Linked DNA regions of Rheinheimera salexigens. The main gene of each other region encodes a partner of the protein of the gene in region 2 in a complex. Links are inferred from orthologs where the notes say so. Each region holds a gene or a part of one and is shown on either strand. Other genes may lie near its edges. The genes, in order: sdhA and BI198_RS05645.

What was found.
Region 1: the proteins of BI198_RS05645 (region 2) and sdhA are in contact, whole or in part, in a crystal structure (PDB 6C12), measured with the Escherichia coli proteins. The link is inferred for Rheinheimera salexigens from one-to-one orthologs.

What each region holds. Positions count from the first base shown.
Region 1 is NZ_MKEK01000001.1:1,775,509-1,778,836, reverse strand. Bases 239-3,237 are described here. They hold sdhA (succinate dehydrogenase flavoprotein subunit), read right to left. Parts: upstream 2,625-3,237; coding sequence 852-2,624; downstream 239-851. Other genes in these bases: sdhC (succinate dehydrogenase, cytochrome b556 subunit), read right to left, coding at 2,963-3,237; sdhD (succinate dehydrogenase, hydrophobic membrane anchor protein), read right to left, coding at 2,625-2,972; BI198_RS08160 (succinate dehydrogenase iron-sulfur subunit), read right to left, coding at 239-839. Also shown: more of BI198_RS08160, read right to left, coding at 120-238; more of sdhC, read right to left, coding at 3,238-3,328. UniProt on the Escherichia coli protein: Two distinct, membrane-bound, FAD-containing enzymes are responsible for the catalysis of fumarate and succinate interconversion; the fumarate reductase is used in anaerobic growth, and the succinate dehydrogenase is used in aerobic growth.
Region 2 is NZ_MKEK01000001.1:1,223,564-1,226,841, reverse strand. What follows is about bases 38-2,986. They hold BI198_RS05645 (FAD assembly factor SdhE), read right to left. Parts: upstream 1,664-2,986; coding sequence 1,412-1,663; downstream 38-1,411. Other genes in these bases: BI198_RS05635 (FKBP-type peptidyl-prolyl cis-trans isomerase), read left to right, coding at 2,864-2,986; ygfZ (CAF17-like 4Fe-4S cluster assembly/insertion protein YgfZ), read left to right, coding at 1,813-2,850; BI198_RS05650 (protein YgfX), read right to left, coding at 985-1,425; nadB (L-aspartate oxidase), read left to right, coding at 38-942. Also shown: more of nadB, read left to right, coding at 1-37; more of BI198_RS05635, read left to right, coding at 2,987-3,278. UniProt on the Escherichia coli protein: An FAD assembly protein, which accelerates covalent attachment of the cofactor into other proteins.

The DNA.
Region 1 (3,328 bases), 550 kb from region 2 along the record:
ATTACACCTTCGTGCATTTAGTTTCCCTTAATTTCCGCGCACCTGGAAAAAGTAGCAAAAAAACGCGCATTTTGCTTAACAATGCGCTGTTTTTTATTCACATACCATAATAGAGCGCTTTACAGCGCTCGGTTCAACAACATTGATTTAATTTCACCAATTGCTTTGGTTGGGTTTAAACCTTTAGGACAAACGTTAACGCAATTCATAATGCCATGACAACGGAATACGCTGAACGCATCATCTAACTCGTCTAAACGCTGGTCTGTCGCTGTATCACGACTATCAACTAAAAAGCGGTACGCATTAAGTAAACCGGCTGGACCGATAAACTTGTCTGGGTTCCACCAAAACGACGGACAAGAACTTGAGCAACAAGCACATAAAATACACTCGTATAATCCATCAAGTTTCTCGCGGTCTTCAATTGACTGCTTAAACTCCCCTGCAGGTGGTAACTTATTATCATTGATTAAATACGGCTTAATTTTTTCATACTGAGTATAAAACTGACCCATATCAACCACTAAGTCACGCACTACCGGTAAACCAGGTAAAGGACGAACAATAATTTTGCCACCCTTAGTGCCAGCTGCCGATAATGGTGTGATACACGCTAAACCATTTTTACCATTGATATTCATGCCATCAGAGCCACAAACGCCTTCACGGCAACTGCGACGGAAGGATAACGTTGGATCTTGTTCTTTTAACCTGATCAGTGCATCCAGCACCATCATGTCGCGCCCTTCAGGATTATCTAACGTATAATCCTGCATCCGTGGTGCTTTATCAACATCAGGGTTGTAACGATAGATTGAGAAAACTAACTTCTTCATCGCTGTGCCCTCTTAATATGTACGTGCTTTAGGCGGGAAAGCTTCACGGAATTTTGGTTCCAAGTTTACTTCACGCTTAAACATTGATTCTGTGTCTGGCGTAAATACGCTGTGGCACAACCAGTTTTCATCATCACGATCTGGGAAGTCAAAACGGGCATGTGCACCACGACTTTCCGTCCGGAAATTAGCGGCTACCGCAGTGGCTATCGCAGTTTCCATTAAGTTATCTAATTCTAAACACTCAATACGTTGAGTATTAAAATCAGAGCTCTTATCGTCTAAACGAGCATATTGTAAACGTTCACGGATCTGTTTCAATTCTGCTAAGCCTTCAGCCATAGCTTTACCTTCACGGAATACCGAGAAGTTTAATTGCATACATTGCTGTAAGTCTTTCTTAATTTGGACTGGATCTTCACCTTGACCAGGCTTCGAGTCTTCCCAACGTCTAGTCCGTGTTAATGCCGCTTCAATATCAGACTCTGAAGCCGCGCGTGTTTCAGTATTAGCAGCTAACGCTTCACCTAAGTGTAAACCGGTAGCACGGCCAAACACCACTAAGTCGAGTAACGAGTTACCGCCTAAGCGGTTAGCACCATGTACTGATACACAAGCAATTTCACCACAAGCAAATAAGCCAGCAACAATAGTTTGCTTGCCATCAGCTGTAGGATGAATAACTTGACCATGTACGTTTGTGGGAATACCACCCATCATATAGTGACAAGTTGGAATAACCGGAATAGGCTCTTTAACTGGGTCAACGTGAGCAAAAGTACGAGAAAGTTCACAAACACCAGGTAAGCGGCTTTCTAATACGTCTTTACCTAAGTGATCTAACTTCAACTTAAGGTGAACACCCCAAGGGCCTTCGCAACCACGACCTTCACGAATTTCAGTCATCATTGAACGAGCAACAACGTCACGGCCCGCTAAATCTTTAGCGTTAGGCGCATAACGCTCCATAAAGCGTTCGCCATCTTTATTTAATAAGTAACCGCCTTCACCACGGCAACCTTCAGTGACTAGTGTACCCGCACCGGCAATACCGGTTGGGTGAAACTGCCACATTTCCATATCTTGTAATGGTACGCCGGCACGTAGCGCCATACCGATACCATCACCGGTGTTAATGTGAGCATTGGTAGTAGAGGCAAAGATACGACCTGCACCGCCGGTCGCTAAAACCGTTGCTTTAGATTTAAAGTAAACGATTTCGCCGGTTTCGATATCAATAGCAGTACAGCCAACAATAGCACCATCTTGATTTTTAACTAAATCAAGGGCATACCACTCGCTGAAGACCTGAGTTTTGTTTTTTACGTTTTGCTGATACAGCAAATGTAACAACGCATGACCGGTACGGTCAGCCGCTGCGGCGGTACGAGCAGCTTGCTCACCACCAAAGTTTTTTGATTGGCCACCAAAAGGACGCTGATAGACGCTGCCGTCTTCAAAGCGAGAGAAAGGTAAACCCATATTCTCTAGTTCAGTAATCGCTGCTGGACCTGTCTTACACATATATTCAATAGCGTCTTGGTCGCCAATGTAATCAGAACCTTTAACCGTATCAAACATGTGCCATTCCCAGTTATCTGGGTGGCTATTGCCTAATGCTACCGTAATACCACCTTGAGCAGACACTGTGTGCGAGCGCGTAGGGAAAACTTTAGATAATAAAGCACAGGTTAAACCTGATTCTGTAATTTGCAATGCAGCGCGCATACCCGCACCACCTGCGCCGATTACGACGGCATCAAATTCTCTTACTGGAATAGTCACTTAAGCACCCCACAAAACAAACAGGCCAACCGCTACATAAGCGAAAGCCAGCGTATAAAGGAAAAACTGTAAAACGGCACGTAATCTCGCTGACTTCACATAGTCAGTTAATACTTGCCATAAACCAATGCGGGTGTGCACGGCAATACAGACTAACGCTAATAAAGTAAACACTTTCATAAAAATGTTAGCAAACAAAGCTTGCCATACTTCAAACGTTACTTCTGGTGTACATATAAAGAAACCAAGAATAAAAAAACTGTACAGCATCAGCACTACAGCTGTTGCTCTCAGTGATACATAATCCTGCACGCCATCGCGTTTCAGGCTTGCTTGATTCAGAACCATAACCAAACTCCTGCTAATACTGATAATACAGCCCATAGTGCAATTGATAATTTTGCACTTATGTCACCTGAACGCAGCTCTTCCCAATGGCCTAGGTCCATAATCATGTGACGAATACCGCCAACAATATGGTACGTAAGTAGGGAAATAGTGCCCCATGCAATAATTTTAGCGAAGATAGACGTCATCAGTTCTTTGACATATTCAAAGCTCTGTTGGTCCTGTAACGAATATGCCCAGGCCCAAATAACGAATACCAAAGCAAAAAACATTGCCACGCCAGAAACACGGTGCAGTATTGACGCTATGGCAGGTGCCGGAAACGATATGGTGGAAAGGTCGAGATTAACTGGTCT
Region 2 (3,278 bases):
GGCGATGGTATTGCTATGGCCTGGCGAGCCGGCTGCCGAGTTGCCAATATGGAGTTTAACCAATTCCACCCTACCAGCTTATATCACCCAGATGCGCCCAACTTTTTAATTACGGAAGCTATGCGTGGCGAAGGCGCGTATTTATTGCGCCCTGATGGCAGCCGCTTTATGCCTGAGTTTGACGAGCGCGCTGAACTGGCCCCGCGGGATATAGTCGCCCGTGCTATCGACTTTGAAATGAAGCGTCTTGGCGCTGATTGCGTGTATTTAGATATCAGCCATAAACCAAAAGATTTTGTTATTGAGCACTTCCCGACTATTTATGCCAAATGTTTAAGTATCGGTATTGATATTAGCCAACAACCAATCCCAGTGGTGCCGGCAGCACATTATACTTGTGGCGGTGTTGTCACGTCTTTAGATGGCCAAACTGATATAACCAACTTATATGCTGTGGGTGAAGTCGCTTATACCGGCTTACATGGCGCTAACCGCATGGCCAGTAATTCATTATTAGAATGTGTGGTGTTTGCCCAAGCTGCGGCAAAACATATTTTGCAGCAACTGGACACCACAACCGCTCTGGAAAATGTTCCGGCCTGGGACGATAGCCGTGTTAGCGACTCAGATGAAGAAATCGTTATTAGCCATAACTGGCATGAGTTGCGACTTTTTATGTGGGATTATGTGGGTATAGTGCGCACTAATAAGCGCTTAGCTCGGGCGTTACATCGGGTAGAGTTATTACAGCGAGAAATTAATGAATACTACAGTAACTTTCATATTAGCCATCACTTATTAGAATTAAGAAATTTAGTTCAGGTGGCTGAGCTTATTATCCATAGCGCTATGCAGCGCAAAGAAAGCCGTGGTTTGCATTACAATCTAGATTACCCTAAATTATTAGCCGATAGTAAACCGACCATACTTGAACCTAAATAACGCCGTTGATTCGCGAGTGACTATACCCTAAGTCAGCCAACGTCACTCGCTAAGCTTATTATGTTTAGTCACGGACCAATTAGTTTGGCTTATTACCCTAGCAATAGCTCGAAAGTCGGTGGGCTGACACTGATCGAAAAAAATCCACTGTTGCAATAACCGCTGTTGATTATCGCTATACCAATCTAAACGCAGCACATACTGACTGACTAAGCCGCCTACTTTAACCTGACCGGTATCATTTATGGGTGCAAACCAATGTAATTGCCCGTCGGCCGTTATTGTAGCGAGCTGCTTATTTTGGCGCCGTTGAATTAAGGCCAACCACGTTAAATAATAGCCTAACAACAACGGAATAATGATTAGCCAACCGCTGGTGGGTACCGGATTAGCCATTAATACCAATAAGGGAGAAGGTAACACTAGCCAAAGTAAGCACTGGGCTAGTGTCGATGATTGCAAACAAAGATTAAACTCGGACACGATCCAAGATCACAGCGACTAAAGCTTGTAAAGCCGGGTCCTTCGCCTTGCCATGGCCCATAAACCAACTAAATAAATCAGGATCATCCGCTGCTAACAAACGCTCAAAGTCGTGTTTTTGCGTTAAGCTAAGCGCGTCATAGCCCTCTTCAACAAAAGGAGCCAAAAGCACATCTAGCTCAAGCATGCCGCGGCGACATGCCCAGCGCAATCTTGGTTTAATCATCAATTCTGTCATACTTCACCTTATGCGTGGCTCAGATTTAAATGAGCATGATATTAAACATCGATTCTAACAAATTTTCCGTCTTGGGGTTGAGCTTTTAGCTGCATTCCCCAATGATTATACTATCACCACTTAATTGAGTTAAATTAGCTGACGTTATTATGCATACATCATGGTTAACCGCTGAACATTACGCTGGGCTATCTACAGAGCCAGAGCAAGCATTTATTGCGCCTTTACCGGCTTTTGACACCCTAAGCATTAGTGGGGCTGACACGATTAAATATATGCAAAGCCAAACTACCTGCGATATAGCAGCGCTGACTAACACGGCTTTTCTACGTGGCGCCCATTGTGACGCTAAGGGCAAAATGTGGTCGCAATTCCATATTTGCACTGCGACTAAAGAGGATAGCGCTGATAGTTCTGATAGTTCTGATAGTTCTGATAGTTCTGATAGTGAAATAGCACCATTAATCGTTATCGCTTTTAGAGATGAATTAACCGCCTCTACCGAGCAATGGAAAAAATTCGGTGTTTTCTCTAAAGTCTCCTTTAGCTCAGGCCAAGACCAATATGCCGTATTTGGTATTGGTGGTACAGAGCAAGCTAAGGTCAGTGCCTTAATTGCAGAGTTAGGCTTTAGCCTGCCTGACATTGGCCAATTAAGTCGGCACAATAATGCCCTATTGCTGCGTTTAGGCCAAAGCCACTTTATTATGTTGCAGTCAATTAGTGCGGCACAACAATTGATGAGCCAAGCACTGCCTTTTGCGGCGCCAAATTTATGGTTAGCAGAGCATATTCGTTGCGGTTTTAGTTATCTTGAACACGGATTAATTGGCCAGTTAGTGCCACAAATGTTAAACCTGCAAGCTATTGATGCCATTAGTTTTACTAAAGGCTGTTATATCGGCCAAGAAACAGTCGCCCGCTTAAAGTACCGTGGTGGCAATAAACGCGCTGCCTTTATTCTTACTGCTGAAACCGATGAATTGCCTGCTGCAGGTACAGACATTGAACTGCAATTAAACGAAAACTGGCGCCGGACTGGCCAGGTTGTTAATGCAGCTAATATCAACAATACATTATGGTTGATTGCCGTGCTGCCCAATGACATAACACCGGCAGATTCTCTGCGGTTGAACAGCGACAGTGCGCCGTCGTTGCAAATAGTACCGTTACCTTACTCCTTATAAAACAGAGGTTTTCATGACCATTTCTCAAGACAAAGTTGTCGCCATTCACTATACCGTTACTAACCAAACTGGTGACGAATTAGACTCTTCTAAAGGTGGCGAGCCTTTAGTCTTTCTATTTGGCCACGGTTCATTAATCCCCGGCTTAGAGCAAGCATTAATTGGTAAAACTAGCGGAGAGACTTTTAAAGCCGATATTCCAGCTGCAGAAGCTTATGGCGAACGTCATGATGCCCTAACTCAAGCTGTGCCTAAAACCATGTTCGAAGGTATGGATGTTGCACCAGGTATGCGCTTTCGTGCTGCAGGGCCTGAAGGCCAAGAGCAGTCCGTTATTATCTTAGAAGTCACCGATACCGATGTAATAGTTGATGGTAATCATCCATTAGCCGGTATTGATTTAATCTTTGATGTTGAAATTACGCTAG